4 regions of the Streptomyces sp. AK08-02 genome follow, and region 1 is predicted to be linked to each of the others. Evidence: riboswitches for the same ligand, from Rfam matches in the RefSeq annotation. Region 1 holds a riboswitch; each other region holds the start of a gene.
The links. Region 1 has a riboswitch for cobalamin ahead of PV734_RS27830 (ribonucleoside-diphosphate reductase subunit alpha). Riboswitches for the same ligand answer to the same signal wherever they lie in the genome.

Region 1 (4,907 bases):
GTACATGGAGGAGAGCTTGCCGATGGTCGGCGTCTCCAGGAACAGGTTCAGGGACTGCGACTGGTCCAGGAACGGCGTCCGGGCGGCGGCCATGTCGATCAGCCCGCGCTGCGGGATCTCCCAGGCCGTGCGGTACAGGGCCCGTACGTCGGCCGGGATCCACGCGAAGTCCTGCACCGAGCCGTTCGACTCGCGCAGCGCCTCCCGGGTGCGGGCGTCCCACACGCCGAGGTCCTTGAGCTCCTTCACCAGGTACGAGTTGACCTGGAGGAACTCACCGGACAGCGTCTCGCGCTTGAACAGGTTGGACACCTGCGGCTCGATGCACTCGTACACCCCGGCGATCGAGGCGATGGTCGCCGTGGGCGCGATGGCGAGCAGGAGCGAGTTGCGCATACCGACCTGGGCGACACGTTCCCGCAGCGCCGACCAGCGCTCGGGCCAGTTCAGCTCCACGTCGTAGTGGTCGGGGTGCAGCACACCACGGGCCGTACGGGTCTTCTCCCAGGCCGGCAGCGGGCCGCTGCGCTCGGCGAGGTCGGCGGAGGCCTCGTACGCGGCGAGCATGATCCGCTCGGCGATCCGCGTGGAGAGGGCCTTGGCCTCGGGCGAGTCGAAGGGGACACGCAGCTTGAAGAAGACGTCCTGGAGGCCCATCGCGCCCAGACCGACCGGACGCCACCGGGCGTTCGAGCGGCCCGCCTGCTCGGTCGGGTAGAAGTTGATGTCGACGACCCGGTCCAGGAAGGTGACGGCGGTACGGACCGTCTCGTCGAGCCGCTCCCAGTCGATGTCACCGGCCGCCGTGTCGACGAACGCGCCGAGGTTGACCGAGCCCAGGTTGCAGACCGCGGTCTCCCCGTCGTCCGTGACCTCCAGGATCTCGGTGCACAGGTTCGAGGAGTGGACGACGCTGCCAGGCTCGGCCGTCTGGTTGGCGGTGCGGTTGGCCGCGTCCTTGAAGGTCATCCAGCCTTGGCCGGTCTGCGCGAGCGTACGCATCATGCGGCCGTACAGATCGCGGGCCGGGATGGTCCTGCGGGCGAGCCCGGCCTCCTCGGCCGCGCGGTAGGCGGCGTCGAACTCGTCGCCCCACAGGTCGACCAGTTCAGGCACGTCGGAGGGGGAGAAGAGCGACCAGAGGGCGTCCGAGTTCACCCGGCGCATGAACTCGTCCGGGACCCAGTGCGCGAGGTTCAGGTTGTGCGTACGGCGGGCGTCCTCACCCGTGTTGTCGCGCAGCTCCAGGAACTCCTCGATGTCGGAGTGCCAGGTCTCCAGGTACACCGCGGCGGCGCCCTTGCGCCGGCCGCCCTGGTTCACGGCGGCGACGGAGGCGTCCAGCGTCTTCAGGAACGGCACGATGCCGTTGGAGTGCCCGTTGGTGCCCCGGATCAGCGAACCGCGGCTGCGGATACGGGAGTACGACAGCCCGATGCCACCGGCGTGCTTGGAGAGCCGGGCGACCTGGTGGTAGCGGTCGTAGATGGAGTCCAGCTCGTCGAGGGGCGAGTCGAGGAGGTAGCACGACGACATCTGGGGGTGCCGGGTACCGGAGTTGAAGAGGGTGGGGGAGGAGGGGAGGTAGTCGAGGCGGCTCATCAGCCGGTAGAGCGCGGCGACTTCGTCCAGCGCCCGAGAAGTGTCGTCCTCCGCCAGACCGCTCGCGACGCGCAGCATGAAGTGCTGGGGCGTCTCGATCACCCGGCGTGTGATCGGGTGGCGCAGGAGGTACCGGCTGTGGAGGGTGCGCAGCCCGAAGTACCCGAAGCGGTCGTCGCCCTCGACGTCGATCAGGGTGTTCAGACGGTCCGTGTGCAGCCGTACGAACTCGGCGGTGCGGTCGGCGATCAGACCCTCGCGGTGCCCGACCGCGACAGACTCGGCGAAGGACGTGACGCCCTGTGAGGCGGCCTCCGCGGCGATGGTGACGGTCAGCAGCCTGGCGGCCAGCCGGGAGTAGGCGGGGTCCTCGGAGATGAGGCCGGCCGCGGCCTCGGTGGCCAGCTCGCGCAGCTCCGACACGTCGGCCCGCGCGGACCGGCCGCGCAGCGCGGCGGCGGCGACCCGGCCGGGGTCCGCGTCGGGGAGGTCGGCGGTCAGCTCGGTCAGGATCCGCAGCAGCGCGGTACCGGGACCGTCCGTCTCGACTGCGGCCTCTGGGGTCGCTGAAGCCGGTTCGGCTGGCGCGATGGTCACAGGGGGCTCTCCCTCGCTCGGCACGGGGCCTTGCGGAGGGCAGCGGGGCACGCGGACGCCTTACGGCACGCGTGCGTCCACCGGCCCACTCCACGAGGCCCGGACGTCAGGCACCCGGACCGGTCGGCCGGGCACACCGTCGGCAGGTCCTCGGACTGGACACGTACACAGCCGTGCGGGGGCACGAAAGAGCACATGTACACCGTTGCGGGACAGTTCCGGATTCGCACCGGATTCCCCTGCGGCGACAGCGAGCATGAGCATACATCTAGTGCCGGGCCCCGGAAGCACCCCCACATGTTGTGTCGTATCGGCGAGTTGAGCGCCCCTCAGGGGCGCGGGGAACTGCGCGACAAGCCCCCACCGGGCCCGCGGACGAAGAACCACGGACCTGGCGGAGCCCTCAGTGGGCGGAGCCTGCCGTGGCAGGCGGCAGTTCGACCGCCACACCAGGATCCCCCGCGTCGGCCGTGTAGTCCGACGCGGTCGTCTCGTCCACACCGTCCGGCGCCTTCAGCGCCTTCAGTACGAAGGTGAGAACCACGGTGACGACGACGTTCAGGACGAACGCCGTCAGGCCGATGTAACCGATCTCACCGATCCCGGGGATCTCCTTCGAGCTGCCCCCGAAGTGCTTCTGCGTCGGAGACGCGACCCCGTACGCCGCCAGCGTGCCGTACAGCATGCCGACCGCCCAGCCGGCCAGCAGGGCCCAGCGGTGGAACCAGCGGGTGAACAGGCCGCCGACGAGGGACGGGAAGGTCTGCAGGATCCAGATGCCGCCCAGCAGCTGGAAGTTGATGGCGACCGTCTTGTCCATCGTCAGGACGAAGATCAGCGCGCCCACCTTCACCAGGAGGGACACCAGCTTGGAGACCTTGGTCTCCTGCGCCGGGGTCGCGTCCGGCTTGATGAAGTCCTTGTAGATGTTGCGGGTGAAGAGGTTCGCCGCCGCGATGGACATGATGGCCGCCGGGACGAGCGCCCCGATGCCGATCGCCGCGAAGGCCACGCCCGCGAACCAGGACGGGAACATGTCCTCGAAGAGCTGCGGGATCGCCAACTGCGGGTTGGTGACCTTGACTCCGGCCGCGATGGCCATGAAGCCCAGCAGGGCGAGCAGCCCCAGCATCAGGGAGTACAGCGGCAGGATCGTGGTGTTGCGGCGGATCACCTCACGGCTTCTGGAGGAGAGCGTCGCCGTGATCGAGTGCGGGTACATGAACAGCGCGAGCGCGCTGCCCAGCGCCAGCGTGGCGTAGGTCCACTGGCCGGCCTCGGCCGGGACCAGTGCGCCCGCCTTCGCGGCGGTGTACTTCTCGCTCGCCGCGCCGAAGACCTCGTCGAAGCCGCCCAGTTTGATCGGGATGTAGATGATCGCCACCGCGATGACGATGTAGATCAGCGTGTCCTTCACGAACGCGATCAGGGCGGGGGCCCGCAGACCCGAGGAGTACGTGTAGGCCGCCAGCACGCCGAACGCGATCAGCAGCGGGAGGTCCTTCACGAACCAGTTGGTGTCCTCGCCGCCGCCGACGCCCATGACGTCCAGGACCGCCTGGATGCCGACCAGTTGGAGCGCGATGTACGGCATGGTCGCGAGGATGCCGGTGACCGCCACCGCCAGCGAGAGGCCCTTCGAACCGAAGCGCCCACGTACGAAGTCCGAGGTGGTGACGTAGCCGTGCTTGTGGGAGACCGACCACAGACGGGGCAGGAACGTGAAGATCAGCGGGTACACCAGGATCGTGTAGGGCACCGCGAAGAAGCCGGCCGCGCCCGCCGCGTAGATCGCCGCCGGTACGGCCACGAAGGTGTACGCGGTGTAGAGGTCGCCGCCGAGCAGGAACCAGGTGACCCAGGTGCCGAACGACCGGCCGCCCAGGCCCCATTCGTCGAGGCTGTGCTCGTTCTCGGCCTTGCGCCAGCGCGCGGCCATGAAGCCGATGACCGTTACGGCCAGGAAGAAGATGATGAAAACGGTGAGTGCCACGCCGTTCACGCCGTCGTTCACGAGTCCGCACCACCCTTCGCGGAGGCACGGGCGCGCTGGTCACGCCGCCAGAGCTGGTAGGCGGTCATCGTCAGCGCGGTGGACACGAACACCCACAGCATCTGGTACCAGTAGAAGAACGGGATGCCGATGAACGCCGGATCGACCTTCGCGTACGAGCCGACCCACAGCATCGCGACGAAGGGTGCGAAGAGGCAGAGCCCGATGACGACGCGCATAGGAGTCACCACCGGTGGGTCTGCCGCCGGTTGTCTCACTTCTGGCGCTTCTGACATGTCACAGCTCCGTCCCCTCACTGACCGCATGCGATTACCTGTGATCACTTGTGCAACGCGCAGGAAATCTACGGGACGGCTTCGCTTTATGGAACCGTGCCGGGAGGTCGGGCGGGAGCGTGTTCTGTCGTCGGGTGGCCCTACTCGACGGGCCGCTTGAGCCGTGCCACGAACTTGTACCGGTCCCCCCGGTAGACGGACCGCACCCACTCCACCGGCTGCCCGGTCCTGTCCAGCGAGTGCCGGGACAGCATCAGCATCGGCAGGCCCACGTCGGTGCCCAGCAGGCCGGCCTCGCGCGGGGTCGCCAGGGAGGTCTCGATGGTCTCCTCGGCCTCCGCGAGGTGGACGTCGTACACCTCGGCGAGGGCCGTGTAGAGGGAGGTGTACTTGACGAGTGACCTGCGCAGGGCGGGGAA
Region 2 (4,907 bases), on a different contig from region 1:
GACCTCGGCGTCCTGCGAGACGTGGAGCTGACCGGGGACGGAACGGTGGTCGCGAGCCTGACCCCGACCTACTCGGGCTGCCCGGCGATGGCCGAGATGCGCGCCGCCGTCTCCGCCCGGCTGCGGGCGGCGGGATACGCTCGCGTGCGGATCCGTACGGTCCTCGATCCGCCCTGGACCAGCGACTGGATCACCCCGGCGGGCCGCCGCAAGCTCACCGAGCACGGCATCGCCCCGCCCGGCGCGGCCCCGCGCGGCCCGGTCGCCCTCTCGCTGCTGCCGACCCGCCGTACGGTGCCCTGCCCACGCTGCGGCTCGGCGGACACCGAGGAGACCTCCCGCTTCGCCGCCACCTCCTGCAAGGCCCTGTGGCGCTGCCACGCCTGCCGCGAGCCGTTCGAGTACGTCAAGGAGATCTGATGGCCGCGCCCACCGCCCCGACCACGGTTCCGGTACGCCGTCGCCCGGTCTTCCACGCCCTGAAGGTCGCCGACGTACGGCGACTGTGCGCGGACGCCGTCGCCGTCGCCTTCGAGGTGCCGCCGGACCTGGCCGCCGAGTACGCCTTCACCCCGGGACAGTCCCTCACCCTGCGCCGGGAGTTCGAGGGGCGTGAGGAGCGCCGGTCGTACTCGATCTGCGCCCCGGCCGGCGAACGACCCCGCATCGGCGTACGGGTGGTGCCCGGCGGCCTGTTCTCGTCCTGGCTGGTCGACGGGGTACGCCCCGGTGACATGCTCGACGTGATGACGCCGACCGGTGCCTTCACCCCCGACCTCACCGCGTCCGGCAGCCATGTCCTGATCGCCGCGGGCTCCGGCATCACCCCGATGATGTCGATCGCCGAGTCGGTCCTGGCCGCCGACGACCGCTCACAGGTCACCCTCCTGTACGGCAACCGGCGTACGGACACCGTGATGTTCGCCGACGAGCTGGCGGACCTGAAGGACCTGTACCGTACGCGCTTCCAACTGGGGCACGTACTCTCACGTGAACCGCGCGAGGCCGAGCTGCTGTCGGGGCGGCTGGACGCCGAACGGCTCGCCGCGCTCCTCGCGGGCCTCGTCGACGTCCCGGGCACCGACCACTGGTGGCTGTGCGGACCGCACGGCATGGTCCGCGACGCCCAGCGGTTGCTGGCGAAGCTGGGCGTGCCCGCGGACCGGGTCCACCAGGAACTCTTCTACGCCGACGACCAGCCGGTCCGCCAGGTCCAGCACACGGACGCGGTCGCGGAGGGCCCGGTGAGCCGGGTCACGGTCACCCTCGACGGCCGCTCCACCACCACCGCGCTGTCCCGGGACGCGACCGTCCTGGACGGCGCCGCGCGCACCCGCCCGGACCTGCCGTTCGCCTGCAAGGGCGGCGTCTGCGGCACTTGCCGGGCGCTGGTCACCTCGGGAGAGGTGGACATGCGCCGCAACTACGCCCTCGAACCCGCCGAGGTCGACGCGGGCTACGTCCTGACCTGTCAGTCGTTCCCGGTGTCGGAGACCCTGACGGTCGACTACGACAGCTGAACCAAGGGGTTTGACCGGCCCCGCCACGGCAACTCGACCGGCGTGACCCCTACAACCACCGCAACTACGCAGCAGGAACTCTTCCAGTTCCTGGAGGACCGCTTCGTCTGTGCCCAGGCGTGCACCGAGTGCGCGCGCTCATGTGCGCTGCGCGCCGGTCTCGCGGACCCGGACGGGCCTCCCGAGGAGGCCCTCGCGCGCCGCAAGGGCATCCTGTGCGCAGAGGTGTGCGACGCGACGTGCCGCCTGCTCTCCGAACAGGCGGGCCAGGACGAGGCCGCCCTCCGGGTCCAACTGGAGTGGTGCGCCACGGTCTGCCTGGAAGCGGCCCAGGTCTTCGACGACCACCCCGGCGGCGCGGACACGGCGAAGGTATGCCGCGAGTGCGCACAGGCGTGCACGGACTTCGCCCGGACGCTGGACACGCCGCGCCGAGGGGCCGACGAGGGGTGAGCCGCGCCGATCCGCTTCGTGAATGAATCCGCCGGTTCACGTCAGGCCCCTCGCCCGTGGGCCGACGGCGAGTGAGCCGTGCCGACCCGCTCCGTGAACCCCAGGTTCACGACCGAACGCCCCTACGTGTCGTGCGGCGCCCCGAGTCGATGGCCAAGGCGCACGTTCCAGCGTCCCGCCCGGCCGCTCAACTCCGTTGCCGTCAACGGCGGAACGTCGATCCGCCAGAACGCCGACTCCGGCGCCCCCAGCGCTCGTACCGTCGCCGCCCGTACGACCTCGGGCTCGACGACCGCCACGGCCCGCCCCGTGACCAGCGCCGCCGTCTCGTCCAGCCAGTGGGCGATCCGGTCGCAGAGCGCGCGGACCGACTCCCCGCCGTGCGGGGCCGATTGGGGGTCGGTCAGCCACTGGGCCAGCGCTTCCGGCTCCTTCTCCGTCACCTCGGTGAGCGTCGAGCCGCGCCAGCGGCCCGCGTCCAGAGCGGCCGGCCCCGGTACCGAACCGGCGTCCAGGCCCAGTGCCAGGGCCGTCTCGAGGCAACGCGTGGTGGGGGAGACCCAGACCGTGGACACCGCCGGCAGCGTCCCTGCCGCCGCCCGGGAGAGCCGCAGGCCCGACTCGTCCAGGGGACAGCCGTCGTCGAAACGGGCCTCCCGGAGGGCCGCGCTGATCGCCGGTGAGATCAACATCACTCGGCTCGTCATCCGGTCGCTCCCGCGCTCATGCCGCCCCAATATCGTTGTCATGTACGGAACTTGAGGCACCGTACGGCGCACCGTCGCGCCGTACGCCGTCCCACGCGCCCTTGGCCGAACCCCCGCTTCGCGGTACCTTCTCGTCGATATTGACGACGGTTCGACGGAAGCCGGTGGGAATCCGGCACGGTCGCGCCACTGTAAACCCCGTACGCACCCGCCTGGTGCGGCCCGGGGGCAAGTCAGACCCGTGACTGTCGTCCTCCGCACCACCGATACGGGACGCGAGTTCCCCCAGGAGGTCTGTCATGGCACAGTCCGCGATTCAGCCGACCGCCGCACCCACCGCCGTACCCGAGAAACTGCCGATCGGCGCGATCGCCCCCTGGGCGGTCTTCTTCGGCGTGCTGATGCTGGTGCTGCTCTACTTCGTCGGCGCCGAACAGGGCGCGACCTCCGTCGTCTCCGGCGAGGGCGTGCACGAATGGGTGCACGACGCCCGCCACCTGCTCGGCTTCCCCTGCCACTGACGAGGACAGGGAAACGCGCAAGCTCATGAACTCCACCACCGTAAGAAACCTCCTGGCCCGCGGCATGCTCGCGGGCCTGGTCGCGGGTGTCCTCGTCTGGGGTGTCGCGTACCTCTTCGCCGAGCCGCTCGTCGACGACGCGATCGCCTTCGAGGAGATGCACGAGGCCCACCACGGGCACGCCGAACAGGCCCTCGTCTCGCGTGCGTTGCAGTCCACCCTGGGCCTGGGGACCGGTGTCCTCGTGTACGGCGTCGCGTTCGGCGGCATCGCGGCCCTCGCCTACTGCTTCGCGCTCGGCCGGATCGGCCGCTTCGGGCCGCGCGCGACCGCGCTGCTCCTCGCGGGGGCCGGCCTGCTCGCCGTGTACGTCGTCCCCTTCCTCAAATACCCGGCCAACCCGCCCGCCGTCGGCGACCCCGGCACCCTCAACCAGCGCACCGCGCTGTTCTTCCTGATGGTCGCCCTGAGCGTGCTGCTGGCCGTCGGCGCGGTCATCCTCGGCAAGCGCCTCGCGCCGCGCCTGGGCAACTGGAACGCCTCCCTCGCCGCGAGCGCCTTCTTCGTCCTGGTCGTGGGACTCGCGTACGCGTTCCTGCCGTCGTTCACCAACGAGGTCCCGGAGGGCTTCTCCGCGAGCCTCCTGTGGCGCTACAGGGTGGCCACGCTCGGCATCCAGGTGACGATGTGGACCGCCTTCGGCCTGGTCTTCGGACTGATGGCGGAACGACTGCTCGTTCCGAGGACGGCGGCGGCCGTCGGCGCGAGTGGCACCGAGCCGCAGGCGACGCCCGTCACGCACTGAGCGGTCGGCCGCACCGACCGCCCCGAGGGGGTCCCGGACGTCCGGGACCCCCTCGGGCTTGTGCGGACCCGTGCACGCACCGCCATTCCCAATTTCTGGAACACGTTCTACCGTGTGCGCCGACAGGTCCGGCATTGGGGAGCCAGCAGGAGGCGCCGTGCATCTCGAATACACGCCCGAGCAGCAGCAGCTGCGCACCGAACTGCGCGCCTACTTCGCCGAGTTGGTGCCGGACCGCGCCTACTCGCGCTTCAACGACCACGTCGCCCAGAAGCGCTTCTACCGCGAGACCATCCGTCGGCTCGGCGCCGACCGCTGGCTCGGCGTCGGCTGGCCGCAGGAGTACGGGGGGCGCGGGCTGAGCCCGATGGAGCAGTTCATCTTCTTCGACGAGGCCGCCCAGGCGGGCGTACCGCTGCCGCTCATGGCGCTCAACACCGTCGGCCCGACGATCATGCGGTACGGCAGCGACGAGCAGAAGACGTACTTCCTCCCGAAGATCCTCGCCGGCGAGATCGACTTCGCGATCGGCTACAGCGAGCCGGAGGCGGGCACCGACCTGGCCGCACTCAAGACGCGGGCCGTGCGGGACGGCGACGAGGCCACCGGCCACTACACGGTCAACGGCCAGAAGATCTGGACGACGAACGGTGACACGGCGGACTGGGTGTGGCTGGCCGTACGCACCGACCCGGACGCCCCGCCGCACAAGGGCATCACCATGCTCCTCGTGCCGACCACCGACCCCGGCTACTCCTGCACCCTCATCCGTACCCTCGCCTCGCACGACACCACCGCCAGCTACTACGAGAACGTCCGCGTCCCCGTCGCCCACCGGGTCGGCGAGGAGAACCAGGGCTGGCGGCTGATCACCAACCAGCTCAATCACGAGCGCGTCACC
Region 3 (4,907 bases), on a different contig from region 1:
AATCTGGGTAAATGGAAAGCTTCTCGCTGATCCTCGCGATCGTGGTCGTCACCGCGCTTGCGTTCGATTTCACGAACGGTTTCCACGACACCGCCAACGCGATGGCCACCACCATCTCGACCGGTGCGCTCAAGCCCAAGGTCGCGGTCGCCATGTCGGCCGTGCTCAACCTCGTGGGCGCCTTCCTTTCCGTCGAGGTCGCCAACACGATCTCCAAGGGCCTCGTGGACGAGAGCGGTATCCGTCCCGAGGTGATCTTCGCGGCACTGGTCGGAGCGATCCTCTGGAACCTGCTGACCTGGCTGGTCGGGCTTCCGTCCAGTTCCTCGCACGCCCTCATGGGCGGCCTGATCGGCGCGACCATCGCCTCGGCGGGCACCGGCGCCGTCCACGGCGACGTGCTGGTGACGAAGGTGCTGATCCCGGCGATCGCCGCCCCGCTGGTGGCCGGCATCGCGGCCATGCTGGCAACGCGGCTGTCGTACACGCTCGGCGCCAAGCGGGCCGAGGGCAAGGCGGCCGAGAAGGGCTTCCGGGCCGGCCAGATCGCCTCCGCGGGCCTGGTGTCGCTGGCCCACGGCACGAACGACGCGCAGAAGACGATGGGCATCATCACCCTCGCCCTGGTCGCCGGCGGCGCGGTCGCTCCCGACTCCGATCCCCCGGTGTGGGTCATCCTCTCCGCGGGCATGGCCATCGCGCTCGGCACCTACCTGGGCGGCTGGCGCATCATCCGTACGATGGGCAAGGGTCTGACCGACCTTCAGCCCCAGCAGGGCTTCGCCGCCCAGACCAGTGCGGCGACGGTCATCCTGGCCTCCTCCCACCTCGGCTTCTCCCTCTCCACCACGCACTCGGTGTCCGGCTCGGTGATGGGCGCGGGCCTCGGCCGCAAGGGCGGCGTGGTCCGCTGGTCGACGGCGACCCGGATGTTCGTGGCCTGGGGACTGACCCTGCCCGCCGCGGCCCTCGTGGGCGCGCTGGCGGAGTACGTCACCGGTTTCGGCAACTGGGGCACAGCCCTGGTGGCCCTCTTCCTCATCGCGTCGAGCACGGCGATCTGGGTCGTGTCGCGCCGCGAGGTCATCGACCACACCAACGTCAACCACGTCGAGGACGGGGCCGTGGCGAACACCGAGCCCCCCGGTGTCGTCACGACGGCCATCGCCGCCGTGACCCCGCCTCCGGCAGGCACCGTCGTCGACGACCTGACGGCCACCATCCCGGCCCCGGCCGAGGTCGCGGTCCAGCCGTCGGCCACGGCCCTCTGAGTCCGGTCCCGAGTCAAGGTCCTGGTCCGAGCAAGAAGGAAGCAACATGAAGATCGACTGGGCGGCCCTCGGCTCCGTCTTCGGCGTCAGTCTCGTCATCACCGTGGCCATGGTGGGCGTGTTCACCCTGGGCATCATCGGACTCTCCGTCCGCGAACGGGCGGTCGCGCAGGGCGGGTCGGCCGGGCTGGCGGTCACCGGCGCGTACGCGTGCTTCGCCGCCTGTGCGGCAGTGGTGGCGTACGGCATCTATCTGATCGTGGCCTGAGGGCCGCGTACGTCCTCCTCGCCCGCCGTGACCGTGGCCGCCTCGCTGGTGGTCAGGGACGCGGCGGGCGTTTTTTCGTCGCCCCGATCCGGTCGTGGTGTGGGGCTCAGCACAGTCCTCCTTTCCAGGTCAACGGCAAGTTGACGGGTGTTCCGGGCCCGTGGTGGACTGCCGGAGCCATGTACGGCGGCAGAAGAGGAAGCCGGTGTGAATCCGGCGCGGTCCCGCCACTGTCACCGGGGTAGGTAACCCCGGGAGCCAGGAACTCTTGCCGCCGGTCTCGTCGAACCAGGGCGTGGACACCCTGAGTGAGGACATATCGCCATGCTCGGCTGCCGTTCGCGTTCGAGGTACAGCACCGGATCGCTGCCCGATCCCACGGCCGGCTGAGCCGATGCGTGCCGATCGCGTCTTCGCGTACGGCGCCACCGCCGGACTCCTCGCTGATCTGATCCTGGGCGACCCTCGCCGCGGGCATCCGGTCGCCGCGTTCGGGCGGGCCGCCGGCGCCGTCGAGCGGGTCCTGTGGCGGGACCATCGAGGGTGGGGCGCGCTGCACACCGCCGTGTGTGTGGGAGGCGCCGTCTCCCTCGCCGCCGCGGCCGATCGTCTCGTACGTCCTTCCCGTACCGCTTCCGTCGCTCTCACCGCCGCCGCCACCTGGGCCGTCGTCGGCGGCACCTCCCTGGGCCGGGAGGCGCGGGCCGTCGGCCGGTCGCTGGAGACCGGGGACGTCGAGGGTGCGCGGGAGCGGCTGCCCCATCTCTGCGGACGGGATCCGCAGGCTCTCGACTCCGCCGGGATCGCCCGGGCGGTCGTCGAGTCCGTCGCCGAGAACACCTCCGACGCCGTGGTGGGCGCGCTGGTCTGGGGCGCCCTGGGTGGCGTGCCCGGGCTGGTCGGGTTCCGGGCCGTCAACACCCTTGACGCGATGGTGGGTCACAGGTCGGACCGGTACCGGCGCTACGGGTGGGCCTCCGCCCGCCTGGACGATGTGGCGGGGTGGCCGGGGGCGCGGCTCACCGCCGTACTGGCCGCACTCACCGGTGGTGATCGCCGGGCTGCCGTACGGGCCTGGCGGGACGACGCCGGCAGACATCCGAGTCCCAACGCCGGGCCCGTGGAGGCTTCTTTCGCGGGCGCCCTGGGCGTCCGGCTCGGCGGGACCCTGTCCTACGGCGGGCGGGTCGAGCATCGGCCGGTGCTGAACCAGGAGGGGCGTGCCGTGGAGGTCCACGACATCGAACGGGCCGTTCGGCTGTCCCGTCGGGTCGGTGTGCTCGCGCTCGGCGTCGGTGTCGCCGCGCGGGCCCTGCTGAAGGGGCGCGCCTCATGACACACCTCGGGAGTGGCGGGGCCCTCGGTGGTGGGCTGCTCGTCGCGGGGACCACCTCCGACGCAGGCAAGAGCGTCGTCACCGCCGGGATCTGCCGGTGGCTGGTGCGACAGGGGGTCAGGGTCGCGCCGTTCAAGGCGCAGAACATGTCCCTCAACTCCTTCGTCACGCGGGAGGGCGCCGAGATCGGACGGGCGCAGGCCATGCAGGCGCAGGCGTGCCGGGTGGAACCCACCGCCCTCATGAATCCCGTGCTGCTGAAGCCGGGGAGCGACCAGAGCAGCCAGGTCGTGCTCATGGGCAAGCCCGTCGGGGAGATGAGCGCCCGTGGGTATCACGGGGGGCGGCAACAACGACTTCTCGGGACCGTGCTGGAGTGCCTCGCCGAACTGCGGGGCACGTATGACGCGGTGATCTGTGAGGGGGCCGGGAGCCCGGCTGAGATCAACCTCAGGCGGACCGACATCGTCAACATGGGAATCGCGCGCAACGCCCGGCTCCCGGTGCTCGTCGTCGGCGACATCGACCGTGGCGGTGTGTTCGCCTCCTTCTTCGGGACCGTCGCCCTGCTGTCTCCCGAGGACCAGGCGCTTGTCGCCGGGTTCCTCGTGAACAAGTTCCGGGGGGACGTGTCCCTGCTGGAACCCGGGCTCGACATGCTCCGTGGGCTCACCGGACGGCCGACCTACGGTGTGCTGCCCTTCCGGCACGGCCTCGGCATCGACGAGGAGGACGGGCTGAGGGTCTCGCTGCGGGGGACCGTGCGGGAGTCGAACGTCTCGCCGCCCGTCGGGGAGGACGTGCTCCGGGTGGCCGTGTGCGCGATCCCGCTGATGTCCAACTTCACCGACGTCGACGCGCTCGCCGCCGAACCGGGCGTCGTGGTGCGGTTCGTGGACCGGCCGGAGGAACTGGCCGACGCCGACCTCGTCGTCGTTCCGGGTACGCGGGGGACGGTGAAGGCACTGGCGTGGCTGCGGGAGCGCGGCCTCGCCGACGCCATCGCCCGCCGTGCCGCCGAGGGGCGGCCCGTGCTCGGTGTCTGCGGTGGCTTCCAGATCCTCGGCGAGCACATCGAGGACGAGGTCGAGAGCCGGCAGGGCCATGTCGAGGGGCTCGGGCTCCTACCCGTCCGGGTGCGGTTCGCCCGGGAGAAGACCCTCACCCGGCCCGTCGGCACCGCCCTCGGCGAACAGGTCGAGGGGTACGAGATCCATCACGGGGTCGCCGAAGTCCTGGGTGGGGAAGCCTTCCTGGACGGGTGCCGGGTCGGGAGCGTCTGGGGTACGCACTGGCACGGCTCGCTCGAATCCGACGGGTTCCGGCGGGCGTTCCTGCGTGAGGTGGCCGCCGCCGCGGGCCGCCGCTTCGTGCCGGCCCCCGACACCTCCTTCGCCGCGCTGCGCGAGGAACAGCTCGACCTGCTCGGCGATCTCGTCGAACAGCACGCGGACACCGACGCGCTCTGGCGGCTCATCGAGTCGGGCGCGCCGCAAGGACTGCCCTTCATTCCACCGGGAGCACCCGCATGAGCACAGTGTTGTTGTTGTCGACCGCCGACACGGACCTGCTGGCGGCCCGGGCCGCCTCCGGTGTCTCGTACCGGATCGGCAATCCGACCCGGGTGGATGTCGCGGAGGAGTTGCCCGCGCTCGTCGAGGGCGCGGACATCGCCGTCGTACGACTGCTGGGCGGCAAGCGCGCCTGGGAGGACGGGCTCGCCTACCTCAAGTCGTCCGGTGTGCCCACCGTGCTGCTCGGCGGGGAGGCCGTACCCGACGCCGAGTTGATGGCCGAGTCGTCGGTGCCCGCCGGTGTGGTCGCGGAGGCGTTGCGCTATCTGGTCGAGGGCGGGCCCGCCAACCTCGTGGAGCTGGCCCGGTTCCTGTCCGACACCGTGCTGCTGACCGGCGAGGGGTTCGTCGAGCCGCAGAAGATGCCCGAGTTCGGGACACACGGCTCGTACGCCCGCGAGAGTGGCCGTCCGACCATCGGGGTGCTCTTCTACCGGGCCCACGAGCTCAGCGGCAAC
Region 4 (4,907 bases), on a different contig from region 1:
GGGGAGCCGTTCTCGGAGGAGATGACGCGGCCGATCTCCTCGTACCGTGCGGCGATGCCGTCCTTGATGCGCGTGACGACGGCGATGCGCTCGTCGAGGGTCATCCGCGGCCAGGGACCCTCGTCGAAGGCGGTGCGCGCGACGGCGACGGCCCGGTCGACGTCGGCCCGCGACGCGTGCGGCACACGGCCGAAGACCTCTTCGGTGTGCGGGGAGATGACCTCGATGACGTCCTTGCCGAGGGGATCGGTCAACTCCCCGCCGATGAACAGCTGTCCGTGTTCCACGAGCTCGGTCATGGCCGACTGCCTCTCGCCGACTACCTCTCCGGGTACCGTCTCTGACGGTTCGTCAGATAGATGGATACGGAGAGAGTTACCAGTTCCCTCCGGAGGAGTCCACAGCTCGCGCACCACAACGAGGGATATGGGGTAAGTGACTCGGGCTCCCATTGAAACCGGTTCTAGTTATAGTGGCTGGCAGCCCAGCCACAGGGGAGCCCATGACACAGGTGTCGACGCAGGTGACCGACCACGGCGGGGGCGTACGGTCCCTCCGGGTGCCCATCCCGAACAACCCCCTCGGATACACGCTGGTCTACGTCGTCGACACGGACGGCGGACCGGTGCTCATCGACACGGGCTGGGACGACCCGCTGTCCTGGGACACCCTCGTCGACGGCCTGTCTGCGTGCGGGACGGCGGTCGGCGATATCCACGGCATGGTGATCACCCACCACCATCCGGACCACCACGGCCTGTCCGGCCAGGTCCGCGAGGCGTCCGGGGCGTGGATCGCGATGCACGAGGCCGACATCGCGCTCGTCCGGCGGACGCGCGACAACCGTGCCGAGCGCTGGCTCGGCTACATGACCGCGAAGCTGGCGGCGGCCGGAGCACCGGCCGACCATGTGGCGACCCTGGGCAGAACACCCGCCGGCATCCTCCCGAACTTCTCGCCGGCGCTGCCCGACCGCGAGATCGTCCCCGGCGAACTCCTCGACCTCCCCGGCCGCCGCCTGCGCGCGATCTGGACGCCGGGCCACACCCCGGGCCACGTCTGCCTCCACCTGGAGGAGGCCCACCCGGCCCGACTCCCGGGCAACGGACGCCTGTTCTCGGGAGATCACCTGCTCCCCGGGATCACCCCGCACATCGGCCTGTACGAGGACCCGGAGGACACGACGACCCCCGACCCCCTTGGCGACTACCTCGACTCCCTGGAACGCATCGGCCGGCTGGCCCCGGCGGAGGTGCTCCCGGCCCACCGCCACGCCTTCCCGGACGCGGCCGTCCGCGTACAGGAACTCCTCGACCACCACGACGAACGCCTCGCCGGCCTCCGCGCCCTGCTCACCACTCCCCTCACCCCCTGGCAGCTGGCGGTACGCATGGAGTGGAACCGCCCCTGGGCCGAAATCCCCCCGGGCTCACGGAACATCGCGGTCTCGGAGGCCGAGGCGCACGTCCGCCGACTGGTCAAGCTGGGCCAGGCGGAGGCCGTGACGGGGAGCGAGCCGGTGACGTACGTGGCGGTGTGAGCGCGGCGGGCGGGCGGTGTGAAATCGGTGCCGTTTGCACGGACCGGTACAGTGGGCAGGTCGTATCACACCCGTACGGGGGGAAGCCGGTGCAAATCCGGCGCTGACCCGCAACCGTGAGCAGCCTGGGCATCGGTCAGGAGCTGTGAGCCGGATTGCCCCGTGCGGATCGTGACCGGCTCGCGTCACCGGCGGTCCGCCGGTGCACGGCACCGTCGAGGCATACGGAGCCGAGCCGCCCGGGGTGTCCCGTGCTGTCCGGCTCCCCGCACGGAGAGGCACCCGCCGATCATGAATGTCCGCCGCAGCGCCACGGCTCTGGCCGTCATCGCCGTCACGCTGGCCGGCGGCGGTCAGGCGTCCGCCGCCTCGCCGTCCCCCTCGGCCGCTCTCCCCGCCGGGCTGTACGGCACCGGCGACCCCACCTACGACGGCGTCTGGCGCCAGTCCCTCGCGCTGCTCGCCCAGGACACCGTCGGGGTGAAGCCGGCCGCCTCGGCCGTGGACTGGCTGGCCGGGCAGCAGTGCGCGAGCGGTGCCTTCGCGCCCTTCCGGGCAAACAGCGGTACGGCCTGCGACGCCAAGACCCTGGTCGACACCAACAGCACCGGCGCCGCCGTCCAGGCGCTCGCCGCCCTCGGCGGGCAGGAGACGGGGGTCGGCAAGGCCGTCGCCTGGCTGAAGTCCGTACAGAACACGGACGGCGGCTGGGGGTACACGGCCGGCGGGGCCAGCGACGCGAACTCCACCTCCGTGGTCGTCGGAGCCCTCGCCGCGGCCGGCGAGCAGCCCGGCACGGTCACCAAGGGCGGGAAGACCCCGTACGACCTGCTGCTGAAGCTGGCTCTTCCGTGCGACGCGACCGGTGGGGGCGCCTTCGCCTACCAGCCGGACAAGAAGGGTGCTCTCGCCGCCAACGACGACGCGACGGCCGCCGCCGTGGTCGGCGTACTGGGGAAGGGGTTCGCCGGGGAGGCCGTGAAGCCGACCGGTGCCGCTTCGGCCTGCTCGGACTCCGACGATCCCGGGCAGGCCGCTCGGAACGGCGCCGCCCACCTCGTACAGGCCCTCGCCAAGGACAAGCACCTGACGTCCGCGCTGGCCGGGGCCGAGGACCAGCCCGACTACGGCAACACCGCCGACGCCGTCGTCGCCCTCGCGACGGCCGGCCAGGCACAGCGGGCGGCCGACGCGTGGCGCTGGCTGGAGGCGAACGCCGGGCCGTGGGCGAAGGGGGCGGGGCCGGCCGCGTACGCGCAGCTGATCCTCGCGGCGCACGCCGAGACCGCCGATCCGCGCGACTTCGGCGGCCAGGACCTGGTGGCCCTCCTCGACGCGACCGGCCCGGCGCCCGCGTCCGTCCCGGCCTCCGTCTCCCCGACTCCCGCCGCCGAGAACAGCGGCAGGGACACCGACAGGGAAACCGACAAGGACGACGGGAGCGGGTTCGGGACGCTCTGGACCGTCGGTGTGTTCCTCGTCGCCGGTATCGGTATCGGTTTCCTGATCAGCGGGCGCAACAAGAGGAAGCAGCGGTCGTGATCCGGCGCCGCGCCCTCCCGCTCCTGGTGGCCGCCCTTCTCCTCGGCCTCTGGGCGAGCGCCGGGCAGGCCCAGGCCGTCGGCTACCGCTACTGGTCCTTCTGGGAGCGCGACGGCGGCGCGTGGACGTACGCCACGCAGGGGCCGTCGACCGCCCGGCCCTCCGACGGTGACGTCCAGGGTTTCCGTTTCGCCGTGAGCCAGGACTCGAAGGACGCCGCCCGGCCGCGCGCCGACGCGGTGTTCGCGGTCGTCTGCGCCAGGACGCCCGCGCAGGACGGCCACAAGCGCGTGGCGCTCGTCATCGACTTCGGTACGCCCGCCGACGCGCCGTCCGGCGAGAGTCCGCCCGCGACGCGTACGGCGTGCGCCCGGGTGTCCCCCGACGCAACCACGGCGGACGCCCTCGCGTCGGTCGCGGGTCCCCTGCGATACGACGCGAGCGCGTTGCTCTGTGCGATCACCGGGTATCCGCGCACCGGCTGCGGCGAGACGGTGGGGGCGGGCAAGTCCGCCGGGGCCACCGATACCGATTCGGACGGTGGCCCGTCCGTCGGCCTGCTCGCGGGGATCGCGGCCGTGGTGGCGCTCGGCGGGGCGGCGATCTGGCAGACACGGCGCCGCCGCCATGCGTGAGCGCTCCGCTGGACACGCGGGTCGTCGTTCACCGCAGGCCGGTGGGGGCTGGTCGCGCCCCGGGGCGAAGCCGCCAATCGATGCAGCCCCGCGCCCCTGTCGGGGCGCGAGTGCGCACCCGACCTCAGCAGCGCCGCTCAGCCACGTCAGCCGCAGCCGGAACGCGTCGGCACCCGTGCACCCCGGTGCCTGGTGGGTCTGGTCCCTGGGGCTCGGGACCGCTGCCACCCGCACCACCAACCCCCTCCTGCTCGGGCTCCTCATCGCCGTCGCCGGCTACGTCGTGGCCACGCATCGCACCGACGCCCCCTGGGCCCGTTCCTACACCGCCTTCGTCAAGCTCGGTCTGGCCGTCCTCGTCATCCGGCTCGTCTTCGCCGTCGTCCTCGGTTCCCCGATCCCCGGCTCGCACGTCCTGCTCACGCTCCCCGAACTCCCGCTCCCCCACTGGGCGCAGGGAGTGCGCGTCGGTGGCCGGGTGACCGCCGAGGGGCTGGTCTTCGCCCTGTACGACGGACTGCGGCTGGCCACGCTGCTGATCTGCGTCGGCGCCGCCAACGCCCTCGCGAACCCGGCCCGTCTCCTCAAGTCCCTCCCCGGCGCCCTGTACGAGATCGGTGTCGCGGTCGTCGTGGCCCTCACCTTCGCGCCGAACCTCGTCGCGGACGTCCAGCGGCTGCGCGCCGCCCGCCGCCTGCGCGGCCGTCCCGACCGGGGCGTACGGGGGCTGCTGCAGGTCGGACTCCCGGTGCTGGAGGGCGCGTTGGAGCGGTCGGTCGCGCTGGCCGCGGCGATGGAGGCGCGCGGATACGGCCGCACCGCCGAGGTCCCGGCCGGCGTCCGCCGTACGACCGGCGCGCTCACCCTGGGCGGCCTGCTCGGCGTCTGCGCGGGCACGTACGGGCTGCTGACGGCGGCGGGCGGCGCCTACGGGCTGCCGGTGCTGCTGGCGGGACTGGCGGCGGCGCTGGGCGGGCTGTGGCTCGGGGGCCGGCGTTCCCTTCGCACCCGGTACCGGCCGGACGAGTGGGGTGTACGGGCGTGGCTGGTCGCGGGGTCGGGGGTGCTGGTGGCGGCGCTGATGATCCTCGCCGCCGGCTCCGCCGGCTCGGCGGCGCTGCGTCCCGGCGTCGTACCACTGGAGTCGCCGACGCTGCCGCTGTGGCCGGCGGCGGCCGTGTTGCTGGGTC

Region 2: it holds a riboswitch for cobalamin, as region 1 does, so the genes downstream of both, PV734_RS01950 (CbtB domain-containing protein) here and PV734_RS27830 (ribonucleoside-diphosphate reductase subunit alpha) in region 1, are expected to answer to the same signal.
Region 3: it holds a riboswitch for cobalamin, as region 1 does, so the genes downstream of both, PV734_RS37270 (cobalamin biosynthesis protein) here and PV734_RS27830 (ribonucleoside-diphosphate reductase subunit alpha) in region 1, are expected to answer to the same signal.
Region 4: it holds a riboswitch for cobalamin, as region 1 does, so the genes downstream of both, PV734_RS22010 (prenyltransferase/squalene oxidase repeat-containing protein) here and PV734_RS27830 (ribonucleoside-diphosphate reductase subunit alpha) in region 1, are expected to answer to the same signal.

The regions. Positions count from the first base shown of each region.
Region 1 is NZ_JARAZV010000013.1:316,113-321,019, forward strand. Features, by position in the region: gene PV734_RS27830 (ribonucleoside-diphosphate reductase subunit alpha) at 1-2,199, opposite strand, end outside; cobalamin riboswitch at 2,323-2,509, opposite strand; gene mctP (monocarboxylate uptake permease MctP) at 2,603-4,213, opposite strand; gene PV734_RS27840 (DUF3311 domain-containing protein) at 4,210-4,488, opposite strand; gene PV734_RS27845 (GntR family transcriptional regulator) at 4,629-4,907, opposite strand, start outside.
Region 2 is NZ_JARAZV010000001.1:444,394-449,300, forward strand. Features, by position in the region: gene paaD (1,2-phenylacetyl-CoA epoxidase subunit PaaD) at 1-420, shown strand, start outside; gene paaE (1,2-phenylacetyl-CoA epoxidase subunit PaaE) at 420-1,520, shown strand; gene PV734_RS01940 (ferredoxin) at 1,563-1,973, shown strand; gene PV734_RS01945 (histidine phosphatase family protein) at 2,096-2,680, opposite strand; cobalamin riboswitch at 2,784-2,940, shown strand; gene PV734_RS01950 (CbtB domain-containing protein) at 2,980-3,201, shown strand; gene PV734_RS01955 (CbtA family protein) at 3,227-4,006, shown strand; gene PV734_RS01960 (acyl-CoA dehydrogenase family protein) at 4,164-4,907, shown strand, end outside.
Region 3 is NZ_JARAZV010000021.1:117,811-122,717, reverse strand. Features, by position in the region: gene PV734_RS37280 (inorganic phosphate transporter) at 12-1,271, shown strand; gene PV734_RS37275 (hypothetical protein) at 1,318-1,539, shown strand; cobalamin riboswitch at 1,687-1,830, shown strand; gene PV734_RS37270 (cobalamin biosynthesis protein) at 1,934-2,875, shown strand; gene PV734_RS37265 (cobyric acid synthase) at 2,872-4,407, shown strand; gene cobN (cobaltochelatase subunit CobN) at 4,404-4,907, shown strand, end outside.
Region 4 is NZ_JARAZV010000010.1:179,161-184,067, forward strand. Features, by position in the region: gene PV734_RS22000 (aldehyde dehydrogenase) at 1-299, opposite strand, end outside; gene PV734_RS22005 (MBL fold metallo-hydrolase) at 503-1,540, shown strand; cobalamin riboswitch at 1,562-1,721, shown strand; gene PV734_RS22010 (prenyltransferase/squalene oxidase repeat-containing protein) at 1,832-3,082, shown strand; gene PV734_RS22015 (SCO2322 family protein) at 3,079-3,717, shown strand; gene PV734_RS22020 (energy-coupling factor transporter transmembrane component T) at 3,623-4,907, shown strand, end outside.